DNA from 3 places in the Enterobacter cloacae complex sp. HYC080_NIDB genome. Region 1 is predicted to be linked to each of the others. Evidence: predicted binding sites of a transcription regulator. Region 1 holds the regulator's gene; each other region holds the start of a gene.
What was found. Region 1 encodes CRP, which controls carbon source genes, mostly activating them, when cyclic AMP is high. Its sites were predicted from a motif close to ATGTGANNNNNNTCACAT; they were not measured.

Region 1 (6,635 bases):
GCGGTCTGCTTTAAACCCCGCAATCAACGCCACGTTGGGCGAGAGGTCGACGTAGAGGCGTGAATAGAGCTCGATATAGGTATGGATAGCGCCGATTTCGAGCTGACCATCTTCCAGCAGCTGGGAGATTCGCAGGCTCTGCGTCCCGGAGAAGGAGAAGTCCAGCTTGCGGGCGATGCCTTTCTCAAAGATATCCAGATGCTCGCTACGGCCGACGCTCGGCATGATCATATGCAGATCGTGGACAATTTGCGGGTTCACTTCAGCCAGCGAGCGTGAAAGGAAATCGGCCTGCTTCTGGTTGTTACCTTCCAGAACGACCTTATCGCCAGGGGCGATCAGTTTTTCCAGCATGGCGACAAGATCGCCGGTTGGCAGTACCTTGCCCTGCACCGGTACGGACGCCAGACGACGCGCTTTTTCGCTGCGTCGCGTGTTCCATTGCCGGGTGGGTGTTTGCCCAGATAACATTATTAACCTCCTGATTCAGCTAATCATTTTGATTTGCTTAACGTTGAGTAAAGTGTGCGCTCTGGTGGGAAAGGCATCAATTAAGCGTAGAGCGGAATCATTAGCCTGAGAGTAATAATCACGGTAAAGATTTGTGATCGGGATCAGTTCATGTTTCGGAAAACCAGGCTAAACGGGGTACAATTCGGAAAGTATCGTTAATTTCCGACAAGAATCAGCATCGCGCTTATGACCCAAATCATTCCAACAGACTTCGACATTGCAGCCGAAGACAGCACCGAGTTCGTGCCCATGCGCGGTGTGTCCAACTGCCATTTGCAGACCATGCTGCCACGGCTGATCCGCCGTAAGGTTCAGTTCACGCCGCACTGGCAGCGGCTTGACCTGCCAGACGGTGATTTTCTGGATCTCGCCTGGAGCGAAGACCCCGAGCAGGCACGTCATAAGCCGCGTCTGGTGGTTTTTCATGGTCTGGAAGGGAGTCTGCACAGCCCTTATGCGCATGGATTGATTGAGGCAGCAAAAGCGCGCGGCTGGCTCGGGGTGGTGATGCATTTTCGTGGCTGCAGCGGCGAGCCAAATCGACAGAAACGCATCTATCACTCGGGTGAAACCGAAGACGGAACCTGGTTTTTACACTGGCTGCGGGAAAACTATGGCACCGTGCCAACGGCGGCCGTGGGGTATTCGCTGGGCGGAAATATGCTCGCCTGCCTGCTGGCCAAAGAGGGCGACAGCGTACCGCTCAATGCCGCAGTGATTGTCTCCGCGCCGTTTATGCTGGAGCAGTGCAGCTACCATATGGATAAAGGGTTTTCCCGCGTCTATCAGCGCTATCTGCTCAACCTGCTGAAAGCCAACGCCGCACGTAAGCTGAAGGCTTACCCGGATACCCTGCCGGTCAGCCTGCGCCAGTTGAAAAAGGTGCGCCGCATTCGTGAATTCGACGATCTGATCACCGCAAAAATTCACGGCTTCGCCGATGCGATCGACTATTACCGTCAGTGCAGCGCCATGCCGTTGCTCAGCAAAATCACCCAGCCGACGCTGATTATTCACGCCAAAGATGACCCGTTTATGGATCATCACTCTATTCCCGCGCAGGAATTCCTTCCCGACAATGTTCACTATCAGTTGACTGAACATGGCGGCCACGTTGGATTTATTGGCGGGACGCTGCGCCGCCCGAAAATGTGGCTGGAGGCGCGTATTCCTGACTGGCTTACTCCTTATCTGGACGGTGCAAAATGATCATCCCCTGGCAGGATCTGTCTCCCGAAACGCTCGATAATCTGATTGAAAGCTTTGTATTACGTGAAGGCACCGATTATGGTGAACATGAACGCTCACTCGAGCAGAAGGTCAACGATGTAAAACGCCAGCTGAAAAGCGGCGACGTGGTGCTGGTGTGGTCAGAACTGCATGAGACGGTCAATATCATGCCCCGCAACGCGTTTCACGGCTGACCTTCCAACCTTTTCAGTCAGGGAGTTGCTATGTCTGCCAGACATCCCATTATTGCCGTTACGGGGTCGAGTGGTGCGGGAACGACCACCACCAGCCTCGCGTTTCGTAAGATTTTCGCCCAACTGAATCTCCGGGCGGCGGAGGTCGAAGGCGACAGTTTTCACCGCTATACGCGACCTGAAATGGACATGGCGATCCGTAAGGCGCGCGATCTGGGTAAACACATCAGCTATTTCGGTCCCGAAGCCAATGACTTTGGCCTCCTTGAGCAAACCTTCCTGGAGTACGGTCAGAGCGGCAAAGGGCAATCGCGTAAGTATCTGCATACCTATGATGAAGCTGTGCCGTGGAATCAGGTGCCGGGCACCTTTACCCCCTGGCAGCCGCTGCCGGAACCCACCGATGTGCTGTTTTATGAGGGATTACACGGCGGCGTAGTCACCCCACAGCATGACGTGGCGCGTCATGTGGATCTGCTGGTTGGCGTGGTGCCTATCGTGAACCTGGAGTGGATCCAGAAGCTGACGCGCGACATGAGCGAGCGCGGCCATTCGCGCGAAGCGGTGATGGATTCGGTGGTGCGCTCCATGGAAGACTACATCAACTACCTCACGCCACAGTTCTCCCGCACGCACATTAACTTCCAGCGCGTGCCGACGGTGGACACCTCTAACCCGTTCGCGGCGAAAACCATCCCGTCGCTGGACGAGAGCTTTGTGGTGATCCACTTCCGCAATCTCGAAGGCATTGATTATCCCTGGCTGCTGGCGATGCTGCAGGGCTCGTTTATTTCGCACATGAATACGTTAGTGGTACCAGGCGGAAAAATGGGGCTGGCGATGGAGCTCATCATGACGCCGCTGGTGGAGCGGTTGATGGAAGGGAAGCAGATTGCGTGAGTTGTTCTGCCCGGTGGCGCTGCGCTTACCGGGCCTACGTTCATGCTTTTGTAGGGCGGGTCAGCGAAGCGCCACCCGCCAAAAGATTAAGCCTCGATCACTTCATACGAATGCGTGATTTTTACCGCTTTCTCCAGCATTAACGCCACAGAGCAGTATTTTTCCGCAGACAGATCCACCGCACGCGAAACCGCCGCGTCTTTAAGCGCTTTACCGGTGACCACAAAGTGCAGATTAATGTGGGTGAACAGGCGTGGCGCCTCTTCGCGACGTTCTGAGGTGAGTTTAACCTCGCAATCCGTCACGTCATGACGACCTTTTTGCAGAATCGACACCACGTCAATCGCGCTGCATCCACCCGCCGCCATCAGCACCATTTCCATTGGGCTGGGGGCTTTATCGCCGGAGTTACCGTCCATCAAAATCTGGTGCCCTGACGCGGATTCGCCCAGGAACGTTAAACCTTCAACCCATTTCACGCGCGCTTGCATATTCTTTAACTCCAACGTTGCATTTTCGGTGACAGATTACGCGTGCGTTACATTTCTCGCAACGGAAGGCGACCTGCATCATGCTGAAGCGAGACACCAGGAGACACGCGGCGAAAGCTATGCTAAAACACTCAGGATGCTACAGTAATACATTGACGTTACACATGTATGCAGAGGACATCAAACTTTACTGGCTGCGAAACGTTACGACAGCCGACTTCCCAGGGTATGGGTAAGAATTCGATTGCAACCCCAGAGTCCGGATGCATCTGATGACTCTGGTGACAGCTTATAACAGAGGATAACAGCGCATGGTGCTTGGCAAACCGCAAACAGACCCGACTCTCGAATGGTTCTTGTCTCATTGCCACATTCATAAGTACCCATCGAAGAGCACGCTGATTCACCAGGGTGAAAAAGCGGAAACGTTGTATTACATCGTCAAAGGCTCGGTGGCAGTGCTGATCAAAGATGAGGAAGGGAAAGAGATGATCCTTTCTTATCTGAACCAGGGCGATTTTATCGGTGAACTGGGCCTGTTTGAAGAAGGCCAGGAACGTAGCGCCTGGGTTCGTGCAAAGACAGCATGTGAAGTGGCTGAAATTTCTTACAAGAAATTCCGTCAGTTGATTCAGGTAAACCCTGACATCCTGATGCGTCTTTCTTCCCAGATGGCGCGTCGTCTGCAGGTCACATCCGAGAAAGTGGGTAACCTCGCCTTCCTGGACGTCACCGGTCGTATCGCGCAGACCCTGCTGAACCTGGCGAAACAGCCAGACGCCATGACCCACCCGGACGGCATGCAAATTAAAATTACCCGTCAGGAAATTGGTCAGATCGTCGGTTGCTCCCGCGAAACGGTGGGTCGTATCCTGAAAATGCTGGAAGATCAGAACCTGATCTCTGCCCACGGTAAAACCATCGTGGTCTACGGAACGCGTTAATTCCGCTCAAACGGCGTGCCATCGCAAGGTGTCACGCCGTTTTTGTCTCTATTCCCCATGTGGCGCAGGCTGATCTATCACCCGGAAGTTAATTACGCACTGCGACAAACGCTGGTGTTGTGCCTTCCTGTGGCCGTGGGCCTGATTCTGGGACATCTCCAGCAGGGTCTGCTGTTTTCTCTCGTTCCCGCCTGCTGCAACATCGCAGGTCTGGACACGCCGCATAAACGCTTTTTCAAACGCCTGATCGTTGGCGGTTCGCTGTTTGCTGGCTGTAGCCTCGCCGTGCAGCTTTTACTGGCGCGCGATATTCCGCTGCCGCTGATCCTGACCGTACTGGCGATGAGCCTCGGTGTTACAGCAGAAATCAGTTCCCTGCACGCCCGCCTGCTTCCCGCTTCACTGATTGCCGCCATCTTCACCCTGAGCCTCGCCGGGAATATGCCGGTGTGGGAGCCGCTGCTGATCTACGCCCTCGGCACGCTGTGGTACGGGCTGTTTAACTGGTTCTGGTTCTGGCTGTGGCGGGAACAGCCGCTGCGTGAATCTCTGAGCCTGTTGTATGTGCAGCTTGCAGATTACTGCGAAGCCAAATACACCTTGCTGACCCAGCATACCGACCCGGAAAAATCCTTACCGCCGCTGCTGACGCGCCAGCAAAAGGTGGTGGATCTGATAAGCCAATGCTATCAGCAGTTGCATATGCTCGCCGCCAACAAGAATCACGAATATAAACGCCTGCTGCGTACTTTCCAGGTGGGGCTGGATCTGCAGGAGCATATCTCCGTGAGCCTTCATCACCCACAAGAGGTGCAAAAGCTGGTCGAGCGCAGCCACGCCGAGGCGGTGATCCGCTGGAATGCGCAGACCGTCTCCACGCGCCTGCGGGTGCTGGCGGACGACATTCTCTATCACCGCTACCCCACGCGCTTTAACATGGATAAACAGCTCGGCGCGCTGGAGAAAATTGCTCGTCAGCATCCGGATAACCCGGTCGGCCAGTTTGCCGCCTGGCACTTCAGCCGCATTGCCCGCGTGCTGCGCACCCAGCGCCCGCTGTATCCCCGCGACCTGATGGCGGATAAGCAAAAACGTCTGCCGCTCCTGCCAGCACTCAGAAGCTATCTCTCTCTTAAGTCTTCTGCCCTGCGCAATGCCGCGCGGATTAGCGTTATGCTCAGTATCGCCAGTCTGATGGGCATGGCGCTGCATCTGCCGAAACCGTACTGGATCTTAATGACCGTGCTGTTTGTCACCCAGAACGGCTACGGCGCCACGCGGGTACGTATTCTGCATCGGGCAGGCGGCACGATGGCGGGGCTGATTATTGCGGGCGTAACGCTACACTTCCACGTTCCCGAGGGGTATACCCTGGCAGGGATGCTGGTGATTACGCTGGTGAGTTACCTGATTATCCGCAAAAACTACGGCTGGGCGATGGTGGGCTTTACGGTGACGGCGGTATATACCCTTCAGCTGCTTACGCTAAACGGGGAACAGTTTATCGTTGCCCGCCTGATCGATACGCTGATTGGCTGCCTGATCGCCTTTGGTGGCATGGTCTGGCTGTGGCCGCAGTGGCAAAGCGGATTGCTGCGCCAGAACGCCCACGACGCGCTGGAGGCTGACCAGCAGGCCATTCGTCTGATCCTGAGCGACGACCCGCAGCCCTCCCCGCTGGCGTATCAGCGGATGAAAGTTAATCAGGCGCACAACGCCCTGTTTAACTCGCTCAACCAGGCGATGCAGGAGCCAGGCTTTAACGCGCACTATCTGGCGGACATGAAGCTCTGGGTCACGCATAGCCAGTTTATCGTCGAGCATATTAACGCCATGACCACCCTGGCGCGCGAGCACACGATGCTGACGCCGGATCTGGCGCAGCGTTATTTGCAGTCGTGTGAAATCGCCCTGCAGAGGTGTCAGCAGCGTCTGGAGTATGACGCGCCGGGTGAGTCGGGGGATTCGAACATTCTGGAAGCGCCGGAAACGCTGACCCACGGGCCGATGAGCACCCTGGAGCAGCATTTGCAGCGCGTGCTGGGCCACCTGAACACCATGCACACCATTTCGTCGGTGGCATGGCGTCAGCGTCCTCATCATGGCATTTGGTTAACGCGCCGGTTAAAACGAACCGAGTATTAGCCTTTAACGATCTTCGCGACCGCTACGGCAAAGCGGGTTAACCCGTCTTCAATGTCTTTCTCTTCCACCACCAGCGAAGGTGCGAAACGCATCACGTCTGGCCCCGCATTCAGCACCATTACCCCTTCGTGGGCGGCAGCATGCAGAAAATCGCGGGCGCGGCCTTTGTACTGTGGCGTGAGCTCGGCACCCATCAGCAGACCCATGCCACGGATTTC
Region 2 (6,635 bases), 1.9 Mb from region 1:
TGAAAGAGAGCCTCGGGATCACCACCGAGCAATACTCCTGGATCGTCGGCGCATTCCAGATCGCCTACACCATTTTCCAGCCCCTGTGCGGCTGGCTGATTGACGTCATCGGCCTGAAGATTGGCTTTATGGTCTGCGCCGGGATCTGGGCGCTGATGTGTATCTTCCACGCGGGGGCCGGAAGCTGGCTGCACCTGGCTATCCTGCGCTTCTTTATGGGGGCCTCTGAGGCCGCCGCAACCCCGGCGAACGCCAAAACCATCGGTGAATGGTTCCCGAAATCGGAACGTCCTGTTGCCGCCGGTTGGGCGGGCGTGGGCTTCTCCATCGGTGCGATGCTGGCCCCGCCTATTATCTACTTTGCTCACGCGTCGTTTGGCTGGCAGGGTGCGTTTATGTTTACCGGCGTGCTGGCGCTGCTGTGGGTGATCCTCTGGTGGGCGTTCTACCACAACCCGGAGCAGCACCCGAACCTGAGCAAGGATGAGCTGGCATTTATCAAGCAGGATAACGAACCGCCTGCGGTCAAACTGCCGTTCCTGACCGCGCTGAAAACCGTCTCGAAAAACAAACGTTTCTACGGTATCGCCATCCCGGCCTTTATGGCGGAACCGGCCTGGGCGGTGTTGAGCTTCTGGGTGCCGCTGTATCTCGCCAAAGAACACGGCATGGACCTGAAGCAGATTGCGATGTTCGCCTGGCTGCCATTCCTCGCTGCTGACCTCGGCAGCGTGGCAAGTGGCTACCTGACGCGATTGTACACCCGCCTGTTCGGCTGCTCCCGCGTTAACTCCGTCGTCGCCAGCTCCGTCACCGGCGCGTTTCTGATGATTTCTCTGGGCATTGTCGCCATTACCCGCGACCCGTATATCACCATCGTGCTGATCTCCATCGGCGGCTTTGGGCACCAGATTATCTCCTGCATGCTCAGCGCCCTGGTCGTGGAGTCGTTTGATAAGGGCCAGATGGCGACCGTCAACGGCATGCGCGGCTCGGCGGCGTGGATCGCCAGCTTCCTGTTCTCGCTGTTAATCGGTGTGACCGCCGACAAAATCGGCTTTAACCCGCTCTTTATTGCCATGGGCTTCTTTGACCTGATTGGCGCTGTCTTCCTGGTAGCATTTATTGCTGAACGTCGCGCCAAGCGCGCCTGATAGTGGATGTATTGCATATGAAAACCCTGAAAAACTGGACCGTTGATACGCAGTCGGCAAACCATCTGGAACTGCTGGTGGATAACCAGCACCGCCTGTGCCTGTATGTGCTGGAAGAGAACCTGTTCCGCGTGCTGATCAAACGCAAAGGTGAACTGGCGCTGGACCGCACCTGGAGCATCGCCCCGGCGCAAGACGTGCCGTGGGAAGGTCGCCGTCGTGACGATGTCAGTGGCTTTACCTGCCCGGCCTGGACGCTGACGCGGCAGGAAAATACCGTGACGGTGGCGACGGAGCAGCTTCGGGTGACCGTCCACCAGCCCCTGTGGCTGGAGTGGCACTACCGCAATGACGCGGGCGAGTGGCAGCCGCTGGTCAATGACCGTCCGACCAGTGCGTACCTGCTGAACGCCCACGGTGACGGCGTGGCGCACTATCTGAGCCGTCGCAAGGACGAACGTTTCTACGGGCTGGGCGAGAAAGCGGGCGATCTACAGCGCAACGGTAAACGCTACGAGATGCGCAACCTGGATGCGATGGGCTACAACGCCGCCAGCACCGACCCGCTGTACAAGCACATTCCATTCACCCTTACCCGTCGCGACGACGTGAGCTACGGCCTGTTCTACGATAACCTGAGCAGCTGCTGGCTGGATCTGGGCAACGAGATCGACAACTACCACACCGCCTATCGGCGCTGGCAGGCAGAAGCGGGCGATATCGATTACTACATCTTTACCGGCAAGCGCGTACTGGACGTCACCAAAGCCTTCGTGCGTCTGACCGGGAAAACGCTGTTCGGACCGAAATGGAGCCTGGGCTACAGCGGCTCGACCATGCACTATACCGACGCGCCGGACGCGCAAAACCAGCTGATGAACTTTATCCGCCTGTGTGAAGAACACGCGATTCCATGCGACTCGTTCCAGCTCTCCTCAGGCTATACCTCCATTAACGGCAAGCGCTACGTCTTTAACTGGAACCATGACAAAGTGCCGCAGCCGAAGGTGATGAGCCAGGCGTTCCACGATGCCGGGTTAAAGCTGGCAGCCAACATCAAGCCTTGTCTGCTGCAGGATCATCCCCGCTATAACGAAGTGGCGGAACGTGGCCTGTTCATTCCCGACTCAGAAACTGATGCACCTGAACGTTCCAGCTTCTGGGATGACGAAGGATCACATCTCGATTTCACCAACCCGCAAACGGTGCAGTGGTGGCAGAACGGCGTGACCACGCAGCTGCTGGAGATGGGGATCGACTCGACCTGGAACGATAACAACGAATACGAAGTATGGGACGGGGAAGCACGCTGTTTTGGCTTCGGCAAAGAGATTGCCATCAAACACATTCGCCCGGTGATGCCGCTGCTGATGATGCGCGCCTCGCTGGAAGCGCAGCAGCGTTTCGCGCCGGAAAAACGTCCGTATCTCATTTCCCGCTCCGGCTGCGCCGGGATGCAGCGCTACGTCCAGACCTGGAGCGGCGATAACCGCACTCACTGGGATACCCTGCGCTATAACATCCGCATGGGGCTGGGCATGAGCCTCTCCGGGCTGTTCAACGTCGGCCACGACGTCGGCGGTTTCTCCGGCGACAAGCCAGACGCCGAGCTGTTCGTGCGCTGGGTGCAAAACGGCGTGATGCATCCGCGCTTTACCATTCACTCGTGGAACGATGACCACACGGTCAACGAGCCGTGGATGTACCCGGGCGTGACCCCCGCTATTCGCGGTGCGATTGAGCTGCGCTACCGTCTGCTGCCCTATCTCTACACCCTGCTCTGGCAGGCGCACGCCGACGACGAACCGATGCTGCGCGCGACCTTCCTCGACCACGAGCACGACGCGCGGACCTTCGAAGAGTGCGATGACTTCCTGCTGGGCCGCGACCTCCTTGTCGCCAGCGTCGTCGAGGCCGGGCAGCGTAAACGCCACGTCTGGCTGCCGGATAACGAAACCGGCTGGTACGATTTCTACACTCACGAATGGTTCGCTGGCGGACAAGCGATCGTCCTCGACGCGCCGCTGGAGAAACTGCCGCTGCTGGTGCGCGCCGGTGCCGGTCTGCCGCTCAGCGAGCGCATCCGTCACGTGAGCGCCGAAAAAGACGATACCCGCGAGCTGAAGCTGTTCCCGGTGAAAGGCGTCGGCACCACGTCCGGCCTGCTGTTTGAAGATGACGGCGAGTCCTGGGGCTACCAGAACGGCAATGCGCTGTGGGTGGCATGGGAAATGGTGTGCGACGGGGCAACCGTCAACCTGAACATCAGTGCACGCGGTGATTATCGTCCGGCGTGGAACGCGCTGAAGGTGTCGTTACCGGCGGGGGAAAAACGTAAGCTGCTGGTGAATGGTGAAGAAAGGTGTGATTGGGTGGTGTAGTGCGGCCTGATGCCCTCACCCTGACCCTCTCCCACAGGGAGAGGGAATGGAACGTAGGCCGGGTAAGGCGAAGCCGCCACCCGGCTTTTTTTAACTCTCGATACCTTTGCTGCGCAGGTAATCTTCGTAGTTACCGGTGAAGTCCACCACGCGCTCTGGCGTAATTTCGATCACGCGGGTCGCCAGCGAGCTGACGAATTCACGGTCGTGAGAAACGAAGATCAGCGTGCCCTGATACATCTCCAGCGCCATGTTCAGCGATTCGATAGATTCCATATCCAGGTGGTTAGTCGGTTCGTCCATTACCAGGATATTGGGTTTTTCCATCATCAGCTTGCCGAACAGCATGCGACCCTTTTCACCACCGGACAGCACTTTCGCCGGCTTTTTGATGTCGTCCTGACTGAACAGCAGACGACCCAGAATGCTACGCACCGCCTGCTCGTCGTCGCCTTCCTGCTTCCACTGGCTCATCCAGTCAAACACGGTCAGGTCGTTTTCGAACTCATATTCATGGTCCTGCGCGTAGTAACCAATCTGCGCATTTTCTGACCACTTCACGGTGCCGTTGTCCGGCTGCAGTTCACCAACCAGGGTTTTCAGCATGGTGGATTTACCCACGCCGTTGGCACCCAGAATGGCAATCTTCTCGCCCACTTCCAGCAGCAGGTTGAAGTTTTTAAACAGCGGACCTTCATCGAAGCCTTTGGTAAGGGCTTCCACTTCCAGCGCGTTACGGAACAGTTTCTTGTCCTGCTCGAAGCGGATGAACGGGTTCTGACGGCTGGAAGCTTTGACTTCTTCCAGCTTGATTTTGTCGATCTGACGGGCGCGGGACGTCGCCTGACGAGACTTAGAGGCGTTCGCGCTGAAGCGGCTGACGAAGGATTGCAGGTCCGCAATCTGCGCTTTCTTCTTGGCGTTGTCGGCCAGCAGGCGTTCACGCGCCTGGGTCGCAGCCGTCATGTATTCGTCGTAGTTGCCCGGGTACACGCGCAGCTCGCCGTAGTCCAGATCCGCCATGTGCGTACAGACCATGTTCAGGAAGTGACGGTCGTGCGAAATGATGATCATGGTGCTGTCGCGGTCGTTCAGCGTCTGCTCCAGCCAGCGGATGGTGTCGATGTCCAGGTTGTTCGTTGGTTCGTCGAGAAGCAGGATGTCCGGGTTAGAGAACAGCGCCTGCGCCAGCAGGACACGCAGCTTCCAGCCTGGCGCGACTTCACTCATCGGGCCGTAATGCTGTTCAACAGGAATGCCCACACCCAGCAGTAGCTCGCCCGCACGCGCTTCAGCTGAATAGCCATCCATCTCGCCGTAATGCGTTTCCAGTTCGGCCACTTTGTAGCCGTCCTCTTCGCTCATTTCAGCCAGGGCGTAAATGCGATCGCGCTCCTGCTTCACTTCCCACAGCTCCGCGTGCCCCATGATCACGGTGTCCAGCACGGTGAACTCTTCGAAGGCGAACTGATCCTGACGCAGCTTACCGATGCGCTCGTTCGGATCGAGCGACACGTTGCCAAGCGTCGGCTCCAGGTCGCCGCCGAGGATCTTCATAAAGGTGGATTTTCCGCTACCGTTGGCACCAATCAGGCCGTAACGGTTGCCGCCGCCAAATTTGACGGAAATGTTTTCGAACAGCGGCTTACTGCCAAACTGCATAGTGACGTTGCTGGTAACTAACACGGGGAGATTCCTGCGAAAAGTGTGATAAACACGGCATTATGCCACAATTCCGAATTGAGATCCCGTGTTGCGACAATCCACTAAACTTTAACAAAATCGAAAAAAATGTGATTTCGTACACATCTGAATTCCCTGCGAGCGGGAATGCACATATAATGCGCTCCCATCATAGATTCAGACTTATCAACTCATCGCCTGAATGGCTTAGATACCTCGCACAACATGAACATGAAATTAACAACGCTTTTTGCGGCGGCGTTAGCCGTAGTAGGTTTTTGTAAGACCGCGTCTGCGGTGACGTATCCCCTGCCGACAGACGGAAGCCGTCTGGTGGGCGAAAACCAGGTGGTGACGGTACCAGAAGGTAACTCTCAGCCGCTGGAGTATTTCGCCGCACAGTACCAGCTGGGCCTGTCCAACATGCTGGAAGCAAACCCGGGCGTTGACCCGTATCTGCCAAAAGCGGGTACCGTACTGAATATTCCTCAGCAGCTGATCCTGCCGGACACCGTTCATGAAGGTATCGTCATTAACAGCGCCGAAATGCGTCTGTATTACTACCCGAAAGGCACCAACACCGTTATCGTGCTGCCAATCGGTATCGGCCAGCTGGGTAAAGATACCCCAATGAACTGGACCACCAAAGTTGAGCGTAAGAAAGCGGGCCCAACCTGGACCCCTACCGCCAAAATGCACGCAGAATACATCGCTGCCGGCGAACCGCTGCCAGCCGTTGTGCCAGCCGGCCCGGATAACCCGATGGGTCTGTACGCGCTGTACATTGGCCGTCTGTACGCCATTCACGGCACCAACGCCAACTTCGGTATCGGCCTGCGCGTAAGCCACGGCTGCGTGCGTCTGCGTAACGACGACATCAAGTTCCTGTTCGAAAACGTGCCGGTCGGTACGCGCGTGCAGTTCATTAACGAACCGGTAAAAGCCACCACTGAGCCAGACGGTAGCCGTTACATTGAAGTGCACAACCCGCTGTCTACCAGCGAAGACCAGATCAACAACAACGAAGTCGTCCCTGTTACGCTGAACAGCGCGGTGCAGGCGGTGACCTCTCAGCCTGACGTGGAAACGACCATCGTTGACCAGGCCGTGCAGAACCGCTCCGGTATGCCGGTGCGTTTGAACTAATAACGAGCATTAAAAAAGCGGGCTTCGATGCCCGCTTTTTTTTACCCGTTATTCACGATAACTATCCCGCCGTGGTCGTACCGATAGTGGCAGTGGGCATATTCCAGCGGCGTGCCATCTTCCAGATAAATGACCTGCTCCACCTCCAGCACCGGATCGGTTTCCTCGCAGACCAGATGTTGCCTGTCCAGCGCATTGGGTTTTAGCGCCCGCACCACCCTGTATGACCCCATAATTTTCAGCCCCAGCGTCTCCTGAACATACTGAAACA
Region 3 (6,635 bases), 1.1 Mb from region 1:
GTGCGCACAACCAGACCAGTGGATACAGTGCAACAATACCGCTTAAGAACAGCGGGGTCGCGACGTATCCAGCGAAGACCATACAGCGCGCCAGCGATGGACGTTGCGGATAGTTACGTGCCATCCAGTGAATGACACGCCCCATGACCGCCACGCCCGCCAGCATCAGGCCATAAAAGAGAATGGCAAGATAAAGCCCGGTAAACCAGGAAAGCTGAACCACGGTGCCGTCACCGAAATTCCAGCCGATTTGTGTTGTGCCAATAAACGCGCATATTACCGGCACCGCGGCCATCAGCAACACATGGTGGGAGTAATGATGCGAGACCGTTTCGTTCTCACTTTTGATGACATGCATTTCACGATCGGGATGGGAGAAAAGTCCCCAGACATGGTTCATAGCGCCCCCTTGTTGTCGGCCCGTCAGCGATACCTTAAGTATAATGCAGGCTTTAGATTATTTTATGTACAGTGGGAAATTTCCGTTGATTTCCCCGCTGTTGATTCATGGGGTATATGATTAAACGAGGTACGCTGAGGGAGATAACATTTACGTAATGGATATTAACGCACTCATTGAACAATATGGCTATGCCGCGCTGGTCATTGGTAGCGTGGCAGAAGGTGAAACCATCACGCTGTTAGGCGGCGTCGCCGCGCATCAGGGCTTACTGAAATTTCCGCTGGTCGTCGCTGCGGTCGCGCTGGGCGGCATGATTGGCGATCAGCTACTCTACTTTCTGGGTCTGCGCTTTGGTCCGACGCTTCTCAAGCGTTTCGCTAAACACAAAAAGAAAATTAACCGCGCGCAGCGCCTGATCCAGCGCCACCCTTACCTGTTCGTTATAGGCACCCGTTTTATGTACGGCTTCAGGATAATCGGGCCGATACTGATTGGCGCCAGCCGTCTGCCCCCGAAAATTTTCCTGCCGCTGAATATTCTTGGCGCCGTTGCCTGGGCGCTGATCTTTACGACGCTCGGTTACGTGGGAGGCGAGGTGATAGGTCCGTGGCTGCATAATCTCGACCAGCATCTGAAGCACTGGGCATGGTTGCTTGTCGTGGTTGTGGCGGTGATTGGCGTCAGGCTGTGGCTGAAACATCGGGAAAAGGCGCGGGATGAGGCGTAGCCGGATGCGGCCTGATGCCCTGCCCCTCACCCTCTCCCACAGGGAGAGGGCAAAAAGTAGCTATCCCTCCGGCTTAAACTGCGGATTCGCCAGCATAAAACCCCCGTCAACGATAAACGATTGCCCGGTGGTATAAATGGCGTCGCTGTCGCACAGCCACGCCACCAGGCTGGCGATTTCTCTCGTATGCCCGGGGCGCGCCAGCGGGATTTCCGGCATTGAGCCTTCTTTCACTTCGCTGTCGTTCATATCGTTCATGGGTGTGGCAATGGCACCCGGCGCAACGGCGTTCACCAGAATGTTGTGCTTAACCAGTTCTATCGCCATGGATTTGGTCAGGCCGCCGAGCGCATGTTTCGCAGCGGTGTAGGCGCTGGCCTCCGGCAGCGGCGTGTGCTCATGCACCGAGGTAATGTTGACAATTCGCCCTCCTTCCCCCTGCTTCACCATCTGCCGCGCCGCAATCTGCGAACAGAGAAACGCACCGTCCACGTCGACGGTGAAGATGTTCCGCCAGTCGTCAAACGGCATCTCCAGGAAGGGCGCTTTGGTCATCGCCCCGGCATTGTTAACCAGCACGTCCAGCCGACCGAAACGCGCAATCAGCACGTCAATGGCTTCAGCACCTTCCGGGAGCGTGCTTAAATCGAGATGGACAGCCTCTGCTCGCTGCCCCTTCGCTTCCACTTCACGGCAGGTTTCCAGCGCACCTTTTTCATCAGAATGCCAGGTAATGCCAATATCAAACCCGCGCTCTGCCAGCATCAGGGCCGTGGTTTTACCAATCCCGGAATCCGATGCGGTAACAATCGCTACTCTGGTCATACTCACCTCCTGAAAAACAGCAAAGAGATAAGTATAGATAACGCATCTTTTTAGCCGTGATGATAGCCGCCCCCCAGCGCCGACGTCAGTTGCAGCGTGGCGTCGATATACTGTCCTTTCAGCATGACCGTCTCAAGGTGTTCTTTAAGCGCCGGGATTCTGGCTTCGCTGACCCGCGACCCCGCAAGGATACCTGCCCTAAAACGAGCCTGCGCCAGCGCCACTACACGTGCCGCGTCTTTTTCGACCTGCTGCTGGTGACGGTTTTTTGCCGTCAGGGTTTCGACTTCGCTGGCCGTACGCGCCACCTGATTCACCGCCTCCACCACCGCTTTGTTGTAGTTCGCGACAGAGAGGTTATTCTGCGCCTGGGCACTATCCAGATTGGCGTTCAGCCTGCCGCTGTCGAAAATCGGCAGGGTCAAACCGGCGGTCACGCCCATCTGCTGAGCGGAGGAGCGGAACAGATCGCTGAGGTGCAGGGCATCCTGCTGTAAGAAGGCCATCAGATTCACGTCAGGATAGAACGCGGCTTTGGCGGCCTCCACCTCGCTCAGGGAGGCTTCGATATACCAGTGCGCCTCCTGAAGATCCGGACGGCGCGCCAGCAGTTCATATCCCAGCGTTGAAGGGAGCGAGGCTTCTGTCGCAGGCAACGCATGGCGCGTAAGCGCTATGGCCGATGTACCGGTCAACGCAGTCAGTCGCGCCTCAATGGCCTTCATTTTGCCCTTCACGTCCGCTAACTGTTCATCCGTTTTGCTGGCATAAATATCGGTTTCGACGCCCTCTACCGAGGAGGTAATACCGTGCTGATACAGTTCACGATCGGCATCGATAATATTTTTCTGCTCCTGCTTAATTTGGGAAAGGACATCTCCGGCAGCGGCCTGGGTCTGCCACGCCCAGTAAAGGCGCGCAACGCTGCTGGCAAGCAGCTGGCGAGTCTGCTCCAGCTCCGCTTTTTGCGCATTCACTTTACCGATACGCGCGGCAATCCGGGCGCGATTTTTCCCCCACAGATCCAGATCCCACCCCGCCGTGAGGCCAAAAGTGCCATTGGTGTACCATGGGCCGGTCGTTCCCGCCGCCGGATCGGTCAGCGCGAACGGGCCCATCAGGCCTTCTGCCGACATTTTCTGCCGTTCAACATCCGCAGAAAAATCCAGTTGTGGGCCATCGGCAGCAATAGCGGCCTTCGCCTGTGCTTCCGCGAGCGTAATACGTTGCCGGGCAATTTGCATATCCGGGGCATCCGCTATCGCTTTCGCAATAAGCGCATTCAGCTGCGGGTCGTTATACTCTTTCCACCATTCGTTTTTCGGCCAGTCCGCATGTTTAAGTCGGGTATTTACAGATGCAGCTGTCGCCTGCGTTTTTATTGGCGCTACCGTGGAATGTTCCGGTGCGCACGCAGCCAGCATAAAAACAAGGGGAGCACTCAGAGATAAAATAAGAAAACGTTTCATTACGCCATGCACTCAAAAAATAAAGGCGCAACTTACGCTTGATGACTTTCCGTTTTTTAGTAACGCGTGGCAATCCGCAAATTGTTATACATTTACATAATCAGCAAAATATTCACCCAGTGAATTATTTAAATTTAAATATTACCGCTAGTTATTTTGAGTGAATGACCCGCGCAATTTCAGCCGACGTCTGGAGCGTGCGGATCGCCTGAAATAACCCCAGCGCTTCGCTGTATTCTTTACGTAAATAGCTCAGCCACTGCTTGATGCGCGCGACGTGATACAAACCGGTATCACCCTGCTTTTCCAGACGGCTGTATTTTTGCAGCAGCGTCACCACGTCAGCCCATGGCATACGCGGTTCGTTATATTTCACGACGCGACTGAGGTTGGGCACGTTAAGCGCACCGCGGCCAATCATCACCGCATTGCAGCCCGTCTCTTTCAGGCATGCCTGTGCGCTTTCGTAATCCCAGATTTCGCCGTTAGCGATCACCGGAATAGTGAGCCGCTTGCGGATCTCGCCAATCGCCTGCCAGTTAATCCGCTCAGCTTTATAACCATCTTCCTTGGTGCGGCCATGCACCACCAGCTCGGTGGCACCAGCCTGCTGCACCGCATCGGCAATTTCAAACTGCTTATCTCCGCTGTCCCAGCCCAGACGAACTTTCACGGTGACCGGCAGATGCGAGGGTACCGCCTCGCGCATGGCTTTTGCGCCGCGATAAATCAGCTCAGGATCCTTGAGTAGCGTTGCCCCGCCGCCGCTGCCGTTGACCAGCTTTGACGGACAACCGCAGTTGAGATCGACGCCATACGAACCCAGCGCCACGGCCCTGGCGGCGTTTTCCGCCAGCCATTCAGGATACTGGCCTAACAGCTGGATCCGCACCAGCGTACCGGAAGGGGTCCGGCTCTGGCGGTGCAGTTCAGGACAGAGACGGTAGAATGACTTTTCTGGCAGCAACATATCGACCACGCGCAAAAACTCCGTCACGCAGAGATCGTAATCGTTCACCTCGGTAAGCAGCTCGCGCACAAGAGAGTCGAGCACGCCTTCCATCGGGGCCAGTAAAACACGCATTCTGAGTACCTGTGAAAAAAGACGCGCTATAGTAGCTGCTCTGTATGTATGTGGAAAGCCCGGCGTTCCATTCCGGAATGTCTGGTATGCTCAAAATTCATGATGTGATCCGTGGCACATTTTCAGGTTTAATTGTATGATGAATGCGTTTCATCAAGGACTATCACCATGAGCAAATCATTGAACATTATCTGGCAATATCTGCGCGCATTCGTCCTGATTTACGCCTGCCTGTATGCCGGGATTTTTATCGCGTCGCTGCTGCCTATCACCATTCCTGGCAGCATTATCGGCATGCTGATCCTCTTTGTTTTACTGGCGCTGCAAATTCTGCCCGCAAAGTGGGTTAACCCCGGCTGTTTCGTCCTCATCCGCTATATGGCGCTGCTTTTCGTGCCCATCGGCGTCGGGGTCATGCAGTATTTTGATTTGCTCAAAGCCCAGTTCGGCCCGATTGTGGTCTCCTGCGCGGTTAGCACGCTGGTGGTTTTCCTTGTCGTGAGCTGGAGTTCACATCTGGTACATGGCGAACGTAACGTCATCGGGGAGAAAACAAAAAAATGATGGCTAATATCTGGTGGTCTCTGCCGTTAACCCTGCTGGTCTTCTTCGCCGCGCGTAAACTTGCCGCACGCTTCAAAATGCCGCTGCTCAACCCCCTGCTGGTGGCGATGGTGGTAATTATTCCTTTCCTGCTGCTCACCGGCATCCCTTACGAACGTTACTTTGCCGGCAGCAAAATTTTAAACGACCTGTTGCAGCCCGCCGTTGTGGCCCTCGCCTTTCCTTTATATGAGCAGTTGCACCAGATCCGCGCCCGCTGGAAATCCATCATTACTATCTGTTTTGTGGGCAGCCTGGTGGCGATGATAACCGGCACGTCGGTGGCGCTATTGATGGGCGCTTCGCCACAAATTGCGGCCTCTATTCTGCCTAAATCGGTGACCACACCTATCGCAATGGCGGTAGGCGGCAGCCTCGGCGGGATCCCGGCCATCAGCGCGATGTGCGTCATTTTCGTCGGTATTCTCGGCGCGGTGTTTGGTCACACCCTCCTGAACGCGATGCGGATCCATACTAAAGCGGCGCGGGGATTGTCGATGGGCACCGCCTCGCACGCCCTGGGTACCGCCCGCTGCGCGGAGCTGGACTATCAGGAAGGGGCTTTTAGCTCCCTGGCGCTGGTGATCTGCGGGATTATCACCTCCCTGCTCGCCCCGTTTATTTTCCCATTGATTCTGGCGGTGATGGGCTAAAATTTGCGATGCGTCGCGCAAATTTCATTTTGATTTCATAAGTTGCATACATAATGAGAAGTGGATCACATATAAAGCCCCAGCGGCTCCGTAAACTACCGATCCATTAACCTTTATGAGGCAAACGCCATGCACCCACGTTTTCAAGCTGCCTTCGCTCAGCTTGCAGAGAATTTGCAATCAGCCCTTGCTCCCGTCCTGGCAGATGCACATTTCCCCGCCCTGCTGACGGCAGAGCAGGTCACCATGCTGAAACAAGCAGCGGGACTGGATGAAGACGCGCTGGCTTTCGCACTGCTGCCCCTGGCTGCCGCCTGCGCGCGTGCCGATCTCTCCCACTTCAACGTCGGCGCTATTGCGCGCGGCGTCAGCGGAACCTGGTACTTCGGTGGAAACATGGAGTTCCTGGGCGCAACCATGCAGCAAACCGTTCATGCGGAGCAAAGCGCTATCAGTCACGCCTGGTTGCGCGGTGAAAAGGCCCTGAGCGCCATCACCGTGAACTACACGCCGTGCGGACACTGCCGTCAGTTTATGAACGAGCTGAACAGCGGGCTGCAACTGCGCATCAACCTGCCGGGACGTGCGCCACACACGCTGGGCGATTACCTGCCGGATGCCTTCGGCCCGAAAGATCTGGACATTAAAACGCTGCTGATGGACGAGCAGGATCATGGTTTCGCCCTGTCCGGCGATGACCTTAGCGAAGCGGCCATTCGTGCGGCTAACAAGAGCCACACTCCGTACAGTAACGCCCCAAGCGGCGTGGCGCTGCAGTGCCGCGATGGCCGTATCTTCACCGGCAGCTATGCGGAAAACGCCGCGTTTAACCCAACGCTGCCGCCGCTGCAGGGTGCGCTCAACCTGCTGA

Region 2: a site for CRP is predicted at 5,327-5,344, ahead of O1723_RS14565 (ABC-F family ATPase). Genes of this name have one in related genera too.
Region 3: a site for CRP is predicted at 4,611-4,628, ahead of O1723_RS07185 (CidA/LrgA family protein). Genes of this name have one in related genera too.

What each region holds. Positions count from the first base shown of each region.
Region 1 covers NZ_CP114212.1:406,700-413,334, reverse strand. The annotation lists gene mdcA (malonate decarboxylase subunit alpha) at 1-471, opposite strand, end outside; gene O1723_RS01840 (hydrolase) at 700-1,722, shown strand; gene O1723_RS01835 (YheU family protein) at 1,719-1,937, shown strand; gene O1723_RS01830 (phosphoribulokinase) at 1,968-2,837, shown strand; gene O1723_RS01825 (OsmC family protein) at 2,924-3,328, opposite strand; gene crp (cAMP-activated global transcriptional regulator CRP) at 3,640-4,272, shown strand; gene O1723_RS01815 (YccS/YhfK family putative transporter) at 4,330-6,417, shown strand; gene argD (bifunctional acetylornithine/succinyldiaminopimelate transaminase) at 6,414-6,635, opposite strand, start outside.
Region 2 covers NZ_CP114212.1:3,060,379-3,067,013, forward strand. The annotation lists gene O1723_RS14555 (MFS transporter) at 1-1,154, shown strand, start outside; gene O1723_RS14560 (glycoside hydrolase family 31 protein) at 1,172-3,535, shown strand; gene O1723_RS14565 (ABC-F family ATPase) at 3,626-5,221, opposite strand; gene ldtB (L,D-transpeptidase) at 5,444-6,364, shown strand; gene O1723_RS14575 (GntR family transcriptional regulator) at 6,406-6,635, opposite strand, start outside.
Region 3 covers NZ_CP114212.1:1,516,703-1,523,337, reverse strand. The annotation lists gene O1723_RS07210 (Yip1 family protein) at 1-400, opposite strand, end outside; gene O1723_RS07205 (DedA family protein) at 558-1,130, shown strand; gene O1723_RS07200 (SDR family oxidoreductase) at 1,191-1,955, opposite strand; gene mdtQ (multidrug resistance outer membrane protein MdtQ) at 2,006-3,424, opposite strand; gene dusC (tRNA dihydrouridine(16) synthase DusC) at 3,576-4,508, opposite strand; gene O1723_RS07185 (CidA/LrgA family protein) at 4,677-5,072, shown strand; gene O1723_RS07180 (CidB/LrgB family autolysis modulator) at 5,069-5,764, shown strand; gene cdd (cytidine deaminase) at 5,894-6,635, shown strand, end outside.